Regions from separate parts of the Paenibacillus sp. FSL W8-0919 genome, predicted to be linked through region 2. Evidence: riboswitches for the same ligand, from Rfam matches in the RefSeq annotation. Region 2 holds a riboswitch; the other holds the start of a gene.
What was found. A riboswitch is a leader RNA that binds a small molecule or an ion and turns the genes downstream of it on or off. The one in region 2 is predicted to bind cobalamin.

Region 1: it holds a riboswitch for cobalamin, as region 2 does, so the genes downstream of both, NST44_RS02270 (ribonucleoside-diphosphate reductase subunit alpha) here and NST44_RS11250 (ABC transporter substrate-binding protein) in region 2, are expected to answer to the same signal.

What each region holds. Positions count from the first base shown of each region.
Region 1 covers NZ_JBBOPV010000001.1:539,562-549,889, reverse strand. Annotated here, with positions in the region: gene NST44_RS02305 (AAA family ATPase) at 1-304, shown strand, start outside; gene NST44_RS02300 (DUF817 domain-containing protein) at 403-1,200, opposite strand; gene NST44_RS02295 (helix-turn-helix domain-containing protein) at 1,291-1,509, opposite strand; gene NST44_RS02290 (DUF2975 domain-containing protein) at 1,520-2,002, opposite strand; gene NST44_RS02285 (hypothetical protein) at 2,283-2,423, shown strand; gene NST44_RS02280 (GNAT family N-acetyltransferase) at 2,576-3,517, shown strand; gene NST44_RS02275 (ribonucleotide-diphosphate reductase subunit beta) at 3,672-4,703, opposite strand; gene NST44_RS02270 (ribonucleoside-diphosphate reductase subunit alpha) at 5,871-8,204, opposite strand; cobalamin riboswitch at 8,399-8,632, opposite strand; gene NST44_RS02265 (MTH1187 family thiamine-binding protein) at 8,989-9,294, shown strand; tRNA gene NST44_RS02260 (tRNA-Thr) at 9,408-9,479, shown strand; gene NST44_RS02255 (dihydrofolate reductase family protein) at 9,659-10,192, opposite strand.
Region 2 covers NZ_JBBOPV010000001.1:2,518,146-2,528,473, reverse strand. Annotated here, with positions in the region: gene NST44_RS11260 (ABC transporter ATP-binding protein) at 1-204, opposite strand, end outside; gene NST44_RS11255 (FecCD family ABC transporter permease) at 204-1,250, opposite strand; gene NST44_RS11250 (ABC transporter substrate-binding protein) at 1,247-2,257, opposite strand; cobalamin riboswitch at 2,674-2,885, opposite strand; gene NST44_RS11245 (GNAT family N-acetyltransferase) at 3,058-3,573, shown strand; gene NST44_RS11240 (histidine phosphatase family protein) at 3,627-4,628, opposite strand; gene cbiB (adenosylcobinamide-phosphate synthase CbiB) at 4,625-5,602, opposite strand; gene NST44_RS11230 (adenosylcobinamide amidohydrolase) at 5,599-6,336, opposite strand; gene cobD (threonine-phosphate decarboxylase CobD) at 6,637-7,761, opposite strand; gene NST44_RS11220 (lipoate--protein ligase) at 7,923-8,924, shown strand; gene NST44_RS11215 (metal-dependent hydrolase) at 9,069-9,782, opposite strand; gene NST44_RS11210 (DMT family transporter) at 10,143-10,328, shown strand, end outside.

The DNA of each region.
Region 1 (10,328 bases), 2.0 Mb from region 2:
TTTGCACCGGTTCCGCGGGAGCGGGCTGTACATTATGGATGAGCCGGAAGCGGCGCTGTCCCCGTTTCGCCAAATGGCGCTGCTTCGGAGAATCCATGATCTGGTTCAGGAGGATTCGCAGTTCATTATTTCGACGCACTCCCCGATTGTCATGGCTTACCCGGACTCGGTCATTTATAAGCTGACCTCTGAGGGCGTAGAGGAGTCCAGCCTGGAGGAGACGGACCATTATATGATCACCAAGGAATTCGTAAACAACCGGGGAGCGATGCTGCGCGAACTGTTTGCGGACGATGAGGAATAGCGTGATTTTATTCGTAAAACCCGTGTTTCAGCAGAACGCTGCACTAAAAAAGTCGAACCTTACCATGTAAGGATTCGACTTTTTTAATAGCAGGGTCCCTAACCGTTATACCAGTGATCTTTCCTGTCGGAATGCTTTCCCTTTCCTTTGACCAGCTTTAACGTTGCCACGATCAGAAAGCTGACAATCACCAATAAGAGCCATGAGCTCACCTTCCCCAGATGAACGAGACTCCAGGCTTCGGCCTGGTTTGGATATTTCCACGCGCCAAAGAATGTTGCGATATTTTCGGCAACCCATATAAAAAATCCGATCAGTACAAAAGAAAGGGCAAGCGGCATCCGATAACGAGTCCCGTTCACCTCGTAGGTGACCCAGGATGGCCAAAAGACGAGGATGACGAGTCCGGATAACCACCATCGAACGTCGATCCAATAGTGGTGCGTGAAGAAATTTAAATAAATCGCGGCTGCCAGCGTTACAACGAGCCAGAAAGGAGGCCATTTCACCAGTTCAACCTTCAGCCGCCTCCAAGCCTGGCACAGATAACTTGCTACGCTTGCGTACATGAATCCGCTATACAGAGGCACGCCAAAGATTTTAAAATATCCCTCCTCCGGGTATGACCAAGAGCCCATGTGAACCTTGAAAATTTCAAGAGCGAGTCCGATCAGGTGGAACAACGTGATCACTTTGAGTTCATCCCGTGTTTCAAGCCCGGAACGCACCATCCACCACTGCATCAGCAGGCAGATAATGAGAAGCCAGTCGTAGCGCGGAAGGAAGGGAAGCGGCACGAATTTCGTAAAGGCCAATGAGGCAAAAATAACGACCGGAAACAAGCACGATAAGGCCTGCTCCCAACCAAAACGAACGAGCTGTCGTAGTGCCCTCATGCTGCGCGTCTCCATTTTTGAATGGTCCATGAGCAAGCTCCTCTTCTGGAATGGATTCATTGAACTAACTCCCTGAGGTATGAATCCCGTTTAATCCTGGACGTCTTCATCGCGGTATTCTAAAATATCTCCGGGCTGGCAGTCCAAAGCCTTGCAAATGGCTTCTAACGTTGAGAAGCGAATCGCTTTGGCCTTTCCGTTCTTCAATATCGACAGGTTTGCCATGGTGATTCCTACCCTCTCCGACAGCTCGGTAACACTCATTTTCCGTTTGGCCAGCATCACATCAATGTTGATTATAATTGCCATTGTTTTCACCTCAGACCGTTAAATCATTTTCGGATTTGATATGAATCGCTTCTTGTAAAAGTCTTTGGAGAACAGCGGCAAAGACGGCGATCACGGATGAAGCAAAAATAATGACCAGTCCGAGCACGATGATCCCCGGGGCATCATCTTTCTCCGCCAGGAGATAGAAGAGCGGCATGCCGGCCGCATACAAAATGCTGATCGTAATGGCGCAGTTCCTAATACTCTTTAATGCCTTCACGGACAATTCGGAGAAGGCTTTATTCTGATCGATGTAGTTTAACAGCTTAAAAGCCTGATACAGAGCTAAGTAAAAGGGGATCGCCGATGCATACAAATCGATGGAAACGAGATATTTTAGATAAACATGGTCCGGATACAATTCAGCCGCGAAACTCGCGATATTAGGCACCACAAATATGCACAAAGCAAGAACCGGAATTCCAATCAGAATAACCGCGATTCTTAAAAAGAGTGTTGTTCCTTGTTTCATAACATGCACCTCGCTTATTTATTGTTCATCATAATAACACGACTTTTATCGTTTATCAATAAATTAATATTGATTAATATTATATTATTGTTGTTATGGAATATTCCTGTCGTCATAAATCCATAGCTGCGATTAGACCTTCAGTCCAGGTAGAATCGGGATGGTAAGGGGATGCGGCGGCGATTTGCCAACCGTTTTGAAATGATGTATTCTATGGGGGATTAAGAACGTACGGCAGGTTAGGAAAGTTCATTTTTTAACGAAGAGGAGGAGTATTCGGATGAAGAAGAGATCGCTTGTTTCGTTGTCCCCCGGCATCGGATACTCCACCGCTGTTTTCTTTGATCTTGGCCAATCACGGGAGAAGTGTGTCCACAATTGGAAACTGAACGCGACCGTTATCCTGCGATCGGCCTCATGATCATGTAAGGATACAGTGGAATAAACGCCACAGGTCGCTTACCTGTGGTGCATGGATCGGCAGCGTACGCCACAGGTATAACCTGTGGTGTTTTTTGTTTTGCCGCATAGGAGATGCGGCCATATCATCCTATCGAAGAAGGAGAGATTTGCATGCAGCTGCAAGGGGAACGTATTGTTGTGAAGCCGGTGGAGCTTTCGGATGCCGAGGCTCTGCTGAAGCTGGAGAAGGAGAATCGGGAGTTTTTTCAGCGGTTTACTGGCAAGCGTGACGAGCATTTTTTTACCAAGGAGGGACAGATCGAACGGATCCGGAAGGCGGTGGACGATCGGGAAACGGATCAAGGCTACTTGTATGTCATAGTATTGCGGGACACCGGGCAGATCATCGGTGAAGTCATGCTGACCGAGCCGGTGCGTGGGAATTTGCAGAGCTGCTGGATCGGCTATTTTCTGGATAAGTCATTCAATGGGCAGGGGTACATGACGGAAGCCGTACGGCTGGTCGTCCGCCATGCCTTCGAGGAGCTGAGGTTCCACCGGATCGAGGCGGGAGTCATGCCGCATAATCTCGGCTCGATGAACGTGCTGTTGAAGGCCGGGTTCCATAAGGAAGGCATCGCCCGTAAAAACGTCAACATCAACGGACGGTGGGAGGACCATCAAACGCTGGCGATCCTAAACGAAGCCGATGAGGAGAAGCGGTCCGGAATTGAACGTTGCAACCCGCCCGTCATTGCGCCGCCGCTCGGTCCGTACACCCATGTCACCAAGGTGCCGCAGGGAGCCGCGCTGCTGGTCTTCTCCGGCCAAGTCGGAACCGATCCGGAAGGGAAGCTGCCGGATGACATGAAGCAGCAGGTGGAGCATACGCTTGCAAATATTCAGCGGTTGCTGGAAGCCGAATCGCTCACGGCGGACCATATCGTCAAAATCAATATTTGGGCAGTGGAAGAGGTCGATTGGAGCCATTTCCATGAGGTGTGGGCGAAGTTCCATGGCGGTCGGCCGCCGGCGATGACGATGGCTTATGTGCCGGGGCTTGCGATGCCGGCGCTGAAGGTCGAGATCGAGGTATGGGCGGCTGCCGGATAAAAATCATCATGTCATCCATTCAAGGAAATTCATCATCATCCACCGTGTAATCCATCCATGTAAAAAACCTCCGCCATCCCTTTGCAGGGATGGCGGAGGTTTTGTCTATGAGCGATAGAAGCTTAGCAGATCCGAGCTCACCGGCTGGTGCAGCTTACAGATCGTCAAACCCGTTATCGTCGCCGACTTTCCCGTAGTTGCGAGACTTCGCTTCGAAGAAGTCGGTCTTCGTCGCATTCAGCGCTTCGTCGGAGAACGGCTTGATCCATGGCATGCAGTTCACGTCCACGCCTTCATACGCCTTCTCCAGTCCCATCATGGTGATGCGGCGGTTGGCGATGTATTTGATGTAATCGGACAGCTCGTTCAGATCGATGCCGCGCACATTGCTCAGCGTGTAATGCGCCCAGTTCGTCTCCAGCTCGACCGCGCGATCGATCGTGCGGTACACGTAATCGATGTTCTCCTTCGTGTTCAGCTCAGGGAAGTCCTTGAGCAGCTGCTTGAACACTTCAGCGAAGAAGTAGCAATGCTGGTTCTCGTCACGCTGAATGTAGGAGATCATTTGGCTCGTTGCCATCATCTTCTGATCACGGGCCAGGTTATAGAAGAAGGCGAACGTACTATAGAAGAAAATGCCCTCGAGAATCAGGTCGGCGACCATCGCTTCAAAGAAGGATTGCGGCGACGGATTGTCCCGGAAGCTCTGGTAAATGTTCGAGATGAACTGATTGCGCTCCAGGAGAACCGGATCATGCTTCCAATATTCGAAAATTTCCTTTTGCTCCTGCTCCGTAACGATCGAGGAGAGCACATAGGAGTAGGATTGGTTATGAACGACTTCCTGCTGCCCGATAATGGCCGAGATGGCCTCAAGCGAGGAGTCGGTGAAATAGCGCTTCACGTCGCCGACAAACATCGTCTGCATGGAATCCAGCACAGCCAGTAGGGAGATGTTGATCTTGAAGGTGCGCTGCTCCTCCGGATCAAGGTGCGGGAATTGCTGCGCATCCTTGGACATCGGGATTTCGTCCGCGATCCAGTGGTTCAGCAGCAGCACCTTGTACAGCTTGTACATATGAGGCATCCGAATATCGTTCCAGTTGAGGATCCCTGAGCATTCGCCCTCAATGATCCGTGTGGAGCGGTTAGGTGCTTCGGTATTGAATATTTTTTGCATTTGCATAACCATTCTCTCCTTGCATTTATAGTAGGGCGGGTATCAACAGGACGGGTATCCACTCTCCGGCCGCTGTTGTCCGCCCTTTGCCTGAATGTATTGTGAAGGGTGCAAAGGGCTCCCAAAGGCGGACGTAAACTCCTCCGATTGGATACCCTTACCCTTGTAGTCTTTTTTATAGCTTACTCAACGGATGTTCGCTTCGCGCTCGACTAAACGCAAGCAGCCCGCTCATTGTGTTTGCGCCACATGAGCAGCGAATCCCCAAAGGGAGAGCGATCCTTGCAGGAAGTTGCACCAAACACGCAAGCAGCCCGCTCATTGTGTTTGCGCCGCATGAGCAGCAAATCCCGAAGGGAGAGCGATCCTTGCAGGAAGTTGCACCAAACACGCAAGCAGCCCGCTCATTATGTTCGCGCCGTATGAGCAGCGAATCCCAAAGGGAGAGCGATCCTTGCAGGAAGTTGCACCAAACACACAAGCAGCCCGCTCATTATGTTCGCGCCGTATGAGCAGCGAATCCCAAAGGGAGAGCGATCCTTGCAGGAAGTTGCACCAAACACGCATGCAGCCCGCTCATTATGTTCGCGCCGCATGGGCAGCGAATCCCGAAGGGAGAGCGATCCTTGCAGGAAGTTGCACCAAACACGCAAGCAGTCCGCTCATTGTGTTCGCGCCGCATGAGCAGCAAATCCCGAAGGGAGAGCGATCCTTGCAGGAAGTTGCACCAAACACGCAAGCAGCCCGCTCATTGTGTTTGCGCCGCATGAGCAGCAAATCCCGAAGGGAGAGCGATCCTTGCAGGAAGTTGCACCAAACACGCAAGCAGCCCGCTCATTGTGTTTGCGCCGCATGAGCAGCAAATCCCGAAGGGAGAGCGATCCTTGCAGGAAGTCGCACCAAACACGCAAGCAGCCCGCTCATTGTGTTTGCGCCGCATGAGCAGCGAATCCCAAAGGGAGAGCGATCCCCGCTGGAAGCATCGCCAAAAACGCACGCTTTAACTCATTCGTCCCTGCGCCAACATTCCAGCGTTCCCGCAGGGAGAAAGCGCTCCTAGCACCAAAGTACCTGGAAGAAGCGCCGCATCCGTCTCATTTCACAAGCTTGCGGGTGTCCAGAGGGCAGAGCCCTTGGGGCCCTCCCTTGGAAGGGAGGGTTTGGGTGGGTTCGTTAGCTAGCACAGCTTTCGCATTCCTCAATCGTCAGCGCACGGCTGCGCACATAGTACGTTGTCTTGATGCCGGCTTTCCAGGCATGCAGGTGCAGGTCCAGGAATTCCGATGCCCGGATGTCAGGACGAACATACAGGTTGAAGCTTTGCGCCTGGTCCACATGACGTTGACGGGCAGCAGCCATTTTAATGGACCAATGCTGGTCGATCAGGAAGGCTGTTTTGTAATACCAGATTGTTTTTTCAGACAGATCCGGAGCCGGGTTGGCTACTTTATATGTCGTCTTTTCTTCATAAGACAGCAGCTCATACAGCGGGTCGATGCTTGCCGTAGAACCGGCAATGATCGACGTGGAGCCGTTCGGTGCGATCGCGAACATCCACGCGTTGCGGACGCCATTCTCTTGAACTTCCTTCTGCAGCTCGCGCCACTGCTCGGTCGTTACGAATTTACCTTCATGCTCGCCGTCGGTGTAACCGCGGAACGTAAAGTATTCGCCGCTTTCCCAGGCAGAGCCTTTGAATTTCGGATAGTGGCCTTTTTCCTTGGCCAGCTCCATGCTGGACTTCACGAGCAGGTAATTGATGTGTTCGTACAGATTATCATTGTATTCAACCGCTTCGTCGGATTCCCAGCGGATGCCTTCGAGAGCCAGCAGATGATGCAGGCCGAAGGTGCCGAGTCCGACAGCGCGGTACTGGCTGTTCGTATATTGAGCTTGCAGCACTTCGATATTGTTGATGTCGATTACGTTGTCCAGCATGCGAACCTGGATCGGTACGAGCCGCTCCAACACGCCGGCAGGCACTGCACGCGCCAAGTGAATGGAGTTCAGGTTGCAGACAACGAAATCGCCAGGGATTTTCGAAATCACGATCCGGGTTTGGCCGTCTTTGGTGACGAGCTCTTCTTGCTCAACCACGGTTGGCGACTGGTTCTGCATGATTTCCGTGCACAGGTTCGAAGAGTAGATCATGCCGTGTGCGGAGTTCGGGTTCGCACGGTTTACCGTATCGCGGTAGAACATGTACGGAGTTCCGGTCTCCAGCTGGGATTTCATGATCCGCTTCATAATATCGATCGCTTGTACGGTAATGCGCGGCAGGTTCGGATTCGCCAAGGCCTCCGCATATTTCTCGCGGAACGCGCCTTGACCCGGCGTTTGATCGTAGAAGTCCTCAAGACCGAGCGGGCGGCCGTTCTCATCTTTCCAGCCCATGATCTTCTTCACTTCATGCGGGCAGAACAGGCTCCATTCTTCACGGGCTTCAACAGCCTCCATGAACAGGTCAGGCAGACATACGCCGTGGAACACGTCATGCGCTCTCATGCGCTCATCGCCGTTGTTCAGCTTCAGATCAAGGAAGGACAAAATGTCCTTGTGGAACACGTCCAGATAGACCGCAATGGCGCCTTTGCGTGTGCCGAGCTGGTCAACGCTCACCGCCGTGTTGTTCAGCTGGCGGATCCAAGGGATGACGCCGGAGCTGGTGTTCTTGTGGCCGCGGATATCGGAGCCGCGTGCGCGGACCTTGCCGAGGTAGACGCCGATGCCGCCGCCCATTTTGCTAAGACGGGCTACGTCGGTGTTGGAATCGAAGATGCCTTCCAGGGAATCGTCAACGGTGTCGATGAAGCAGCTGGAGAGCTGGCCTGCGACCTTCTTGCCGGCGTTGGACATCGTTGGCGTTGCGGCCGTCATGTACAGATTGCTCATTGCCCAGTACGCTTCCTTAACAAGCTCGAGGCGTTTGTCTTCAGGCTCCTGGTGCATGAGGAACATGGCAATGACCATGTAGCGCTCCTGCGGGAGCTCCATCACGCGCCCGTCGAAATCCGTTGCAAGGTAACGCTCGGCCAGCGTCAAGAGACCGATGTAATCGAACAGCAGGTCGCGGCTTGGATCAATGCACTCGCCAAGCTCCTCGATTTGCTCCTTCGTATAGCAGGTCAGAAGGTCTTCACGATAGATGCCCTTCTGGACGAGCTCCGTAATGAGCGGATAGAAAGCGCCGTATGGCTCTTCCGGATAGGCTTTGTAGCGGCGGTTGTGGGCCGCCTTTTTATATAAAGATGTCAGGAATGAACGAGCCGCCGCAAATTTCCAGTCAGGCTCTTCCTTGGATACGAGCTCAAGCGCGGACATCGTGAAGGCATTGCTGATTTCCTCGCCGGTAACTTGCTCACCGCGGAGTTTGGAATTCACGCCTCGAAGCAGGCGCTCCTTGTCTAGCATGTCCAATCCCTTCAGGATCCGGTCGGCATAGACGGAGAGGCGGATTTCATCGAAGGCAAGCTGACGGTTGTTTGGTTTAACTACGAGCTGGGGCATACAAAAATCCTCGCTTTCTTTGGGGGAAATTGAAAAAAGAACATGAAAAAAACATTTTCTAAAACCTAAGGGCAGGCTTGAAAATGTCCGTGCGCTGTGGATGGTTTGAATAAAGCTGACATAAGCCCATATGCGGGCATGATGTTATGTACAGACGCAAGTTTCACGAACACATCCCTATAACCCCGTAGGTCGGTGTCTGAAGTATACAGGCAGGTCTCCTGACTTAGGCCGTACATATTCGGCGTCTTCCCAAAGTTCGCTTTCGGGGAACTTCAGTGACGTATTGCCAAACTGCCGGCAGCTGCGTATGCATAACAGCCCCGAGGCCTTTACAGTGGCGGGTCCGTGATGGATTTTCACCATGCTTCCCTATTAAGCCGGGCTGCCTGATAGGCTAGCGCGGCACCTGTATACACTATATTTGGTTGTCGTTAATCTAATTTAACCCAATATCTTGTATCTGTAAACCAATTTCTTAAAAATAAACGCAAGGAGAATTATAGCAAACGGACAGGTAATATGCTAGTTGGCCAACCGTCAAAACCGCTCAAGATTCCATGGATTGTGACCAAATGCGACGGTTTTTGCGCGGATTCCGCATCGGTTGCGTTTTGACAACGGATCGTATGACCCATATAAAAATTTGATCTTGGACATACAAGATATTGTGTGTTGACGACTTTGCGAAATTTTGAAAAGACGCCCCGGAATTTGATATGATATCTATATCGGATTCAACCACGGTGTGGATGAATGGAATGCTTCGAGGGAGGTTATTGTGATGGCAATTGCAGAAGTAACGGTCATTCCGATCGGAACGGCAACGACCAGCTTAAGCTCATATGTGGCGGAAATGCAGCGTATATTGAAGCAACAGGAGGGAATTACGTACGAATTGACTTCGATGAGCACGATTATTGAAGGGGAGCTCCCTATGATTTGGCGTGCGATCGAGGCGTTGCACGAGGCGCCGTTCTTGTCAGGGGCTAAGCGGGTATCCACCTCCGTCAAAATCGACGACCGGCGCGACCGGGCATCCTCAAGCAAGCAGAAGATCCAATCGGTGCAGGAGAAATTAGGCGGGTAATGCAATCCCTCCTGTAGGGTGTTTTTTCCATTAATGAGGGGCTTGCATTTTCCCGCCGAAGGAATATAATATATTTTGTTGTTTCAAAAACGAATGACAACTTCAATAAATTTGCTGGTGTAGCTCAGGGGTAGAGCAACGCACTCGTAATGCGTAGGTCGGGGGTTCAATTCCCTTCACCAGCATCCTTAGAAAGTCAATAACGGCGCGGTTTTCCGAGTTTTCGGAGACCGAGTCTTTTTTGTGTTTTTGGCCGATCTTCTACCATTTTTCTACCCTTTAGTCAAGTAAAGTGGGTTTTTCGCCATCAATTAGGGATTCAATATCCTTTTGAAAAATAAATTCTAGACTAACACACAGAAAACTAAGCGGGAACGTAGGTCAACCTGATCACCTGCTCGCCAATGCGATCGCTTGCCACGAGGCGCAGCGGCGGCCGCGGACCGGCGAAGAACGGCTTGCCGTGACCCAGCACGACGGGATGGAGATAGAGTCGATACTCATCAACGAGACCGAGCTCCGTTAGACTGTGCGCCAACTCCGGCCCGGCAACTTCAATATCCCCTTCATGCTGAGCCTTCTTCAGCCCCCGTATGGCCGCTGAGAGGTCGCCCTCGATCAGAGAAGCGTTCGGTCCGACGGACTTTAACGTCCTCGACACCACCCACTTCGGTTTGCTTTGCCACGCAGCTGCGTATTCCCGTTCCTGCGCATCCCATTCAAAAGGGTCTCCGTCCCAATATCGCATAGTCTCGTACATACGGCGCCCGTACAGCATACCCGTCAGACCGCGCACGTCTTCGATGAAATGAAGGAATAGCATGGGGTCGCGCTGAAGTGCCATGTGGTCGACGAACCCGTCCAGAGACTGATTCAACGCGAAAACGATTTTTGCCATGTGATTGACTCTCCTCCCTGTTTTTCTTGCACATTCATCATCAGGATTACACGTTCTATATGCAGCCTCCTCTATGTCTAAAATTTTATCATCCAACGGCATGCCCGGTTTCTCATGGATTGCTAATGTGCACAGC
Region 2 (10,328 bases):
ATAGCTTCCGATATCGCGGTCCAAAAGCCGAACACTTCCCTTGGAAGGCCGCTCCACACCGGACAGCAGCTGCATTAGCGTAGACTTGCCGCTGCCGTTCGGCCCGATGATGCCCCACCATTCGCCTTTTCGGACCCGAAGCTCGACCTCCGACAATACCTGCGTGCGGCCATAGGCCTTCGACAGCCCTTGGGCAACGATCATCATGAGAATCCCTCCCTGCGCCGCTTCTTGTTCCGGTAGAGCAAGTACGCAAAGAATGGAGCGCCAATAAACGCAGTGACCACCCCGAGCGGAATTTCAGTCGGAGCGAGCACGGATCGTGCCGCCGTATCGCACCACACCATGAATATAGCGCCTCCCAGCGCGGATATCGGAATAATGACACGATAATCCGAGCCCGTCATGAGCCGGATCATATGCGGCACGACCAGTCCCACAAATCCGATCACGCCCGAGACCGATACGGCCGCGGCTGCAAGAAGCGTAGCTACGACCAGAACGCTGGTCTTCAGCCGATCCACGTTCAGTCCCGTATGGGCAGCCTGCCTTTCGCCGAGCGACAGCAGATTCAAAGCCCGCGAGCGGCTCCACAAATAAATAAGCCCTACCCCAAAATACGGGAAAAGGATGGCCACGTAGGACCATCCGCGCATGCTCAAGCTTCCCATCGTCCAGAACAGGATCTGGTTCACCGTGTCTTTGGACATCACCGTTAAGAAGGAAACGACGGCGCCGAGAAAGGATTGCATTACGACCCCGGATAAAATGAGTCCGTGCACCGGCAGCTTCCCCTGATCCCGTGCCAGCAGCAGAACGACCCACAGCGTACCCGCTCCGGTCAGAAAGGCAACCAGCGGCAGCGTGTAGCCTCCGGCAAAGGAATACTCCATCCCGAAAAAAATGAGGGACGCCGCTCCAAGCGCTGCTCCGGAAGACACGCCCAGCGTAAAAGGATCAGCCAGCGGATTGCGCAGCACGCCTTGAAACGCCGCTCCTGCCACCGCAAGCGAGGCGCCGACCAGCATTCCCAGCAGAATGCGCGGGAGCCTCACCTTCATTAAAATCTGCTCGGAGGATACCTCCCAGCCGGGGACGATCGCATCGCCGAGCCAAGGCAGCCGATGCAGCAGCATCGCTCCAATCTCGCTAACAGGCAGGTGGACCGAGCCGATTCCGAGGCTGACGATCAAAGTCAACAGCAGCAGGACAATGCCGGCCGTTCCGTAACCCGCCAGTTTTTGTCTCATGGTGTCATCAGTTCCGGATAAACGGCTTTGGCCACTTCAATCAAACCTTGCGTGACGCGCGGCCCCGGACGGCTCAGCAGATTATCGTCCATCGCAATGACCCGGTCGTTCTTGATCGCTTCGATCTGATCCCAACCGTCGCGCTCTTTAATCATCTGGTCCAGCGTTTTCTTGGTGGCTTCGTCGACAACATTGCTCGAATACAGAATGACATCCGGATTCGCCGCAATAATGTTCTCCTCGCTAATTTCGAACCAGCCCTCTGTATCCCCGGCTGCGTTGACGCCGCCGGCCAGCGTGATCATCTCATCCATGAACTCGCCTTTGCCGACGGTCCAGCCCGGCGAGAACTCGACGTACACTTTCTTCTTGTCCTCTTCCTTCACGGATTTCACCGCTTCCGTAACGCTTGCCAGCTCCTGCTGCATCTGCCCGACCACAGCCTGCGCTTCTTCCTGACGGTCGGTAATTTGTCCGACCAGCGTAATGGAAGACATGACTTCTTCAATCGTGGACGGATCGTTAACGAACAATTTCACGCCCATCCCGCGGAGCTTCTCCGCGTTTTCCGCATTCATCGACGCGCTGAACACGACATCGGCCTCGGCTGCGATTACAGCCTCTTCATTCACCTGGAAGCCTCCCATTTTCGGCTTGGATTTCGCGGCTTCCGGATAATCATCCAGATCGGACACGCCTACGATTTCCTCGTCCAGCCCGAGGGCAAACAGCTTTTCCGTCTCGGACGGAGCCAGGGATACGATACGGGTCGGCGCCTTCTCGAAGGTGACCTCCGTTCCGGTCGCATCCTTAACGGTGAGCGGATACTGCGTCTTCAGCGCACCCTGCTCCTCCGCAGGCTGTTCAGCCGGCTTCTCCTGCTGGGCAGGCGTTTCCGAAGGCGCACTATTCGGCGCGGCATCCTCGGCGTTTCCGCAGGCGATCAGCGACAGCGCCATCAGCATCGCCACGATCAAGACGGACCATGATTTCAACATTGCTTTCATTTTCTTGTTTCCCCCTACGTCATCATTGAGAACCCTAGCCTGCATATTTCACAACTTCAATTCCGATCCTTACCGGGTATGAAAACGACTGTCCTCGCATGTATAAGGAGAGCCGGCTGGTTCCGCCGGGACCTAAACCTCCGGGTACCCCTGCTATCCGTTAGGAAGAGGAATACCGGTGTTTCCCCGGAGCGGGAAACAGGAGGCCGGCATTGCCTTCTCGTTCTCCAGCAAAAATCCCCGATTCCTTGACGAATAAGGAATCGGGGATTACGTTTCAGCTTCAGGACACCTGCGAACATATAGCATTGATCATCAACAAAGCGGCTTATTGCCGGAAAGCTGTACCTCCACAGCTCCTGCCGCTCCCGCGATCAAAACGGGTCCAAGTGAACGTAATCCTCTCCTCGAAGGACCGTCATTCATTGCCGAGGGCAGGTCTCCTGACTTACAGGCCTAACGACTTCTCCGCCTTCCCAAGCGCATCAGCGCCCAGTGGCATTAAGGAGGAGTCTCCTGCTTCACAGTGGCGGGACCGTGCCGGATTTGCACCGGCTTCCCTATTAACCCGAATGGCAGTCCGTCAATACCCGGCTGCCTGTTCAGGACCCTCGCAAATCATATGAATCATGCTTATATAGCCAAGCTGGATTTCTCTGAACACGATTATAGGGGATAACCCCCGCCCTTACAACTAAAGGATTATCCCATTCTTCGAGTATAATGGTACTGATAGTTCTCGTTATCGTTCATTATTCGCCTGAAATCACATCTTTTTGAAAACGGGGAGTGAATCCGTGATGAAAATTCCTTCAAACCAAAAGCCGGAGAGACTTCGTCTGACCGTTCTGGAACCCGAGCATCTTCCCGCGCTGAGTCAATTCTCCCTCCCGGAGCACCAGCGAAGATTCACTTTGCTTCCGGACGATGCGATGAAGAAGCACGGTTATCCGCCCACGGAGGACAAGCTGCCGGTCGTTCTGCTCGCGGCGGATAAGCCCGTCGCCTTCTTCGTCCTGGATCGCGGGGAACGTATCGCCCGTTATACGCCGAACCAAAGCGCCGTGCTCCTTCGCGCCCTATCCGTTGATCACAAGGAGCAGGGGCGGGGCTACGGCCAGGCTGCCATGCGCCTGCTGCCCGAATTTATTCGCTCGCGACTGCCGGGAGTGAACGAGATTGCCCTGGCGGTAAACGCCCGCAATGAGCATGCCCGTCACGTCTATCTTCAAGCCGGCTTTCGTGACAGGGGATACCGGGTCATGGGCGTGCAGGGCATCCAGCATATACTGCATCTCGATCTGGCGCTCCATTGATGTGTCCTCTTATGGATTGCCTACGCTGCTTGCCCATTGGTATGGCAGGGCTGTCAGCCCATTATCTTACCCTGCCAGCTCTGTCCGTTCCATGCCAGCTTCAGCCTCAGCTCCTCACCCGGCAGGATGCGCAGGCTCCAAAAAGGGGTATCCGGAACCGTAGCCGCCGCGATCTGGCGAATCACGCCGCCATGCGTGACGACCAGCAAGTCGGGAATTCTTTTGGAATCCCGGCCCCTGGCTTCACCGTTCTCGTCATTCTCAAAGCTGCGGCATAGATCTTGGTGCAATCCCGCCAAAAAATGCTGAATCCGGGACGCGAAGGCTTCCCAGCTCTCTCCGCCCGGCGGAGTAACAGCTGCAGGGTTCTCAATCCAGCGGCGATATAACGGGTTATTCTTCAAATCCTCGTAGGTTTTCCCCTCCCACTCCCCGAAATGAAGCTCGCGCAGCCTGCGGTCATACACCGCTCCCGGAATTGGCAAAACTTCCGTATTCCCGATTAGACCCGGGCTATGGACCTCGTCACCAGTCAGCAAATAGCGAAGGGTCTGCTTGCATCTGAGCAGGTCGCTGCAGTATACGCGTGCCCATTGCAGGCCTTGGAGCCGCCGCGCCAGCGGGGCCAGCTGTTCCAGCTCCGCGGAGATCACGCCCTGATCCTCATGGCCAAGGTATCGCCGCTCCTGATTCCACCGCGTAACGCCGTGCCGGACCAGGTGCAGGACAACCTGCAGCGGACTCGTATCTTTTTCAAGTAGTTGAATATCCCTCTTATCCTCCGTATGGTATGCAAAGTGTGCAGGATGTGCATTTTTCACGTCCTTTGCATCCTTTGCGTCCTTTGCGTCTTTTGCGTCTTTTGCGTCTTTTGCGTCTTTTGCATCAATCGCGTCTATCGCCTCATTCACGTCGTTCGCTTCGTTCAAGGCTTTTGCCTGATCCCCATCGATCGCTTCCAATGCGGCGTTTGCGTCAATTGCCTTATTGCTTTGTATCGCATCCAGTCCTACGTCCTCATCGTTTGCATTCACGATATCCTTCGGCTCCCTCATACCCATGCTCCCCCGCCTGCGGCGATAACGATCGCCAATACGGCGGTGCCGATCACGGTAAAAATCACCGAAGCCGCGAGGAGCAGCCGGGTCGTGATGCGGATGTCCTCCGCATTCAGCGCCCGCTCCGGATCTCCCATATATGCCCGGAACGAAACGATCCCTTGATAAGAATTTTCCCCGCCAAGGCGAATGCCGAGCGCACCGGCCACCGCCGATTCCGGAAATCCGCTGTTTGGGCTCGGGTGTTTCCTCGCATCTCTTCGGACGGTAGCGATGGACTTCTGCCAAGGCAAGGAGAACATCGCGGCCGAGATCGCCACCAGCCCCGCCGTCAGCCGGGCGGGAATCCAGTTCGCGATATCATCCAGCCGGGCCGATGCCCAGCCAAGATGCTCGTATTTCTCATTCTTGTACCCCACCATCGAATCAAGCGTGTTCACCGCCCGGTAAGCCATCGCCAAGGGCGCCCCGCCGATGAGGGCATACAGCAGCGGGGAGATGACCGCATCGACGATATTTTCCGCCACCGTCTCCACCGTACCCCGTACGATTTCCGGCTCATCCAAATGGGCCGTGTCCCTTCCTACGATCATGCCCAGCGAGCGGCGGGCAGCCGGAAGGTCTCCGGCACGAAGATGGCCGTACACCTCAAGGCCGGCATCGCGCAGTCCTTTTACGGCAATGGTTGTCGCAATGAGCACCGCCTCTGCGCCTGCGGCCAGCCAAGGATGAATAGAGGCACACAGCAGCAGGAGCAGCAGCGTAATCGCATACGCCCCGCCTGCAACAATGAGCGGGAGCAGAATGCCGGCCCGCTTCAATCCTGCCGGCGATTGGGTACGGGTGCGAATCCGCTTCTCCACTGCACGGATCGCTTTACCTATGCCAATGACGGGGTGCGGAAGCCATCTGGGATCACCGATCAGCAGATCGATCACAACGGCCGCCCATAGGATCCAGACCGCTGTCATAACCGCTCTTCTCTTTCTGTTCGAACGCTTTCCGTAACGCTGTTATACACAAGGCGTCCAATCATGCCGCCGAGGTCGGTTGCGGTGCCGGCATAGCGGTGTTCCACCCCGTAGGCTTCATTCCCGCTGACGGCGAGCACGATCGCATCGGTCGTCGTCCCGGTAGCAGCAGCCCCGGTTTCGTGATCTGCAATCCCCAAATCACCGAGCGCTGCCGCTTTCGCTTCCGTAGCGGTCAGGATCGCGTTCACCATGCAGGCAGGCGTCATCCGCCCGTCGATCATCAGCATGATATTGATCGTGCCAGGCTGATAGGCGGCGAAGGTGGTCCGGCTGATGCCTGCCCGCGCGGCATTGCCTGTTCCGGCCGTCGAGCAGCACAGAATGGAAGCCTGGGAGCCGCCCTCCTCCCAGATTGACGCATATTTCAGCCGGACGGCGGTTAATAACCCGGCCGTCGCATCCTCCGGGTATCCGCAGCCGCGAATGAAGCTGTGCATGTCCTTCACGGGATCACTGCAATCGTAGCGCCGGTCCACATACCGGTTAACGATATGATTCAGTCTTGCATAGCCTCCGCCATACACCGCGCTGCCCAAGGCATCCGCCGGCTGCGGGAGCGATATGCGGATATGCGGGTGCTCCGGGTAGCCCTCGGATGAAACGATCAGGCCGGGCCATACGGCGGACGAATAACTGCATGGCTCCGTAATGTGCAAAAAAGGTACTGCCACGTCTCTCTCTCCCTGCTCTAAACATTTGAAATGGCTCCCCGGTTAAAGTCACTGCGAAGTGACGGGGAGTTTAAAGATCGTTCATACTTCTCCCTGTGTGCACGATGCATGGTAGGGCATGCTTGGAGGGCTGGTTGTCCATATTCCCCACCCGCTTGGCTCGTTCCTCGCCATCACTGCAGTATTCGAAGGAGACTGGTGAATTCGAGATACAAATCTGTTCTTCGAACCCGATTGTCCCTCAGGTAAAGCAAGCTTAGGCTTGCTGCCTCGACACTGTGGAACGTAGGGCGCCGCCATTTACGCCTCCGGCCGAGACGAGCCCTGGAGCACTTCCGCAGCGGTTTGCAGCAGCCTGCTGTTGGATTCCCCATCCTTTACAGCCAGACGGAAATGGCGTTCTCCTAGTCCGGGATACATGGCGCAGCTTCGAATCAGGACACCGCGCCTGCCCATTGCCGTTTGAAATGCCGCTGCCGTCCAACCGGTCGGCAGCTCTCCCAGCAAATAGTTGACTTCCCCTGGCGTCACGTCCACACCGAGCGCCTGCAGCCCGTCGGTCAGCCTCAAACGCTCGCCATGAATCAGCTCCAGGGTTCGCCGCTCATACTCGCTGCCGCTTCTTAGACAGGCTTCCCCTGCCAACAGGGCCAGTCCGTTGACGCTCCATGTCACTTGCATGGCTGACATGGACTGGATGACGTCAGGATAGCCGACCGCATAACCGAGGCGCAGTCCCGGTATCGCATAGAACTTGGTCATCGATCTTATAATGACGGTCCTTGAATAAGAGGACAGCTCCGGCAGCAGCGTCTGCCTCTCTCCATGCGGAATGAAATCCATGAACGCTTCATCCAGCACGAGCCACGTACCCACCCGCTGCGCCTCCCCTGCGATTGCCCGGATGTCTTCCAAGCTGTACTGTACGCCGTTCGGGTTGTTCGGCTGACCCAGGAACACCAGGTCACAGCCGGACAACAGCTCCATGATCCGCCGGCTGGACGCGCGCCATGCCCCTTCCTTCTCGCCGCTTACGGAGCGTATATCCGCTCCGAACTTAAGAGCCAATTCGCGGTATTCCGAGAAACAGGGATCGACAACGCCGACAATCTCAGGCCTTAGTGCCAGCAAGAGCAGGGCCATGCATTCCGCGGCACCGTTTCCGACCAGGATATTTTCGGTCCCGGCTCCCACATGCTCGGCAAGCATCGCCTTGAACCGGCGATGCCCCGGGTCGGGGTAACGAATGACCGCTCCCAGACCATCCCGCAATGCTGCGATAACTTCCACCGGAGGGCCTAATGGATTAATGTTGGCACTGTAGTCGAGAATAGCCTCCGCCCTTTGTCCAAACCTTGCCGCGGCCGTCTCGATATCGCCTCCGTGACCGTATACTTCGATCCAAGACTGCTTGGTTTCCGTCATTTCTCACGCCTCCTGTACTTGCTGCTCGCAATGCCATCATTATGTGGGTACCTTCACCCAAACGTCAATACGGAATGCTTTGTCTTTCGCACTGCAATTGGTTTACAATAAGTGAATAAGAAGCAATTCCAATCTAAATACATGTAACGACGGAGGATGTTATGCTGTTTATCGATAATCAGGGAATCCACGATCCCGCCATCAATCTGGCGATTGAAGAATACGCCTTGAAGCACTTGTCCATGGACGAGAGCTACCTTCTCTTTTACATTAATAAGCCTTCCATCATTATCGGGAAGCATCAGAATACGATTGAGGAAATCAATCAGGAGTACGTCCGCAACAACAACATCCAGGTCGTTCGCCGGCTGTCCGGCGGAGGCGCGGTGTATCATGACCTCGGCAACCTCAATTTCAGCTTTATTACGAAGGATGACGGTCAATCCTTCCACAATTTCCTGAAGTTCACGCAGCCTGTCATCGACTTTTTGCGAAAAATGGGCGTGCCTGCAGAATTAAGCGGCCGCAATGACCTTCAGGTCGGCGAGAAGAAAATATCGGGCAATGCCCAATTCTCCACCCGCGGGCGCATGTTCAGCCACGGAACGCTCATGTTCGATTTGAACCTGGATGATGTACAGGCCTCCTTGAACGCTAATCCGGAAAAATTCAAATCCAAGAGCACGAAATCGGTGCGCAGCCGCGTAGCCAACATCAAAGAGCTGCTCGGCACCGACATGACGATCGAGGAGTTCCGCGCAGAGCTGCTGCGTTCCATTTTTGGCATGGAGCCGGACCAGGTGCCGCAGTATGTGCTGCAGGACAAGGATTGGGAGATCATCAACCAAATCTCCAAAGAGCGTTATCAGAATTGGGATTGGAACTACGGCCTGTCGCCGGAGAGCAACGTGAAGCATGCCAAGAAATTTCCGGTCGGCATTATCGATATCCGGATGGATATTCGTGAGGGGCATATCGGAGAAATTAAAATTTACGGGGATTTCTTCGGTGTAGGCGATGTCGCCGATATCGAAAACCTCCTCCGCGGCAAAAAATACGAGGAGCAAACCGTTCGCGCCGCCTTGTCCGGCGTTGACGTCAAGCACTATTTCGGCAACCTCGAAATGGACGATCTGGTAGGACTCATCTTCCTCGAGGAATAGCATCCTCCCCAAGCGGCACAAACAGACCCGCCCTTCAGCGAAAGCGCAATCGCTCGCTGCTGTGGGCGGGTCTTCTCTTTGTCCGTTTTATCCGCATACATCTAACGGACCGAGGTTGTTCCTTAAGGCTTCCTCCGAACGGGATTAGCCCGATGCCATGAACACGTACCACAACAGCACCAGCGTCAGCAGAATGCAAATATTCTCCACCGTGCGGCCCCAGCGGCTCCCCGTGCTCATGATCTTCAGCTTGATTCGCCATTTCAGCGGCGGCAGCGGCCGAATGCCTCGATTCGTCAAGGCATCGGAGAGCAAATGGATGGAATACGACAAGCCCCCGGCAAACCACAGGCTTTCCGCTCCCTCCTTGCCCTGTGAGGCAAAATACAGGAGCGCGCACCAGCCGCAAGCGGCGTAAATCGTGTGCGTGAACCCGCGATGGGTGACAAGCGAGGCCACGATCAGTACGCTGCCTGCAATCAGGTTCCATTGACTGAAGCCTTGTCCGAAGGCGATAAGGCCAAGCCCGATCAGAAACATGACGACATGCCGAAGCGTCCTGCTTGGCAGAAAGGATACAACCCCGATTAGTCCGGCCAAGGCGAAATTCCAGGGCGCATAGTCGCGGCCATAGAACAATACGAATAGAGCCGCCCCGATCATGGCCAGCTGCAGCAGGCGCAGTATTTCGGCAGGAATGGCCTTGCGAACCAGCAGGGAATTCGGCTCGTCAATATCGGGAAGCAGCGAGCTGACTAAGGCCACCGCGGCGGCGGGCAGCGTCACCTGAACCCCGCTCATGCCCATAACCGATAACGTGACCCCTGTGCTGATAATTAAATGTGCTCTTCCCATCATGATGCAATTCTTCCTTTCTCAGCTCTTCCATGTGTCTTGGAGTCCTATAATAGCGCTGTATACCCGCTTCACAATCACCCGAAAGCGAATATACGTTCGGTTTAATAGTATAGCAAAATCATCCTCTTTTTGTCCAGACCTTCCATCTGAGGACCCCTTGAAACGGTTGTCCGATTCTTCATTTTGGGATACAATTTGATCACTTGCCTGCACTGCGATGCCAGACCCAGCCAAGAAATGACGTCTGATCCCGAGCACTTGGGGTGCAGCAGCTTTAACGACTAGCCCGCTCCGGTCGCATCCGGGCTTTTCATTATGCTAGATAACATTTACATACGAATTTGAAAGGATGACACCATCGTGAACCGATCTCGCGCTGCCGATCTCAGCCTCCTTCTGGTCGCCATGATGTGGGGATGTACGTTTCTCATCGTTCAGCATGCGGTACGCGTGCTTCCGCCCATGGCTTTCAACAGCGTCCGTTTTCTCGGCGCCGCCTTGCTGCTGGCCATCATCATTACCGTTTTCTATCGGAGCCAATGGAAG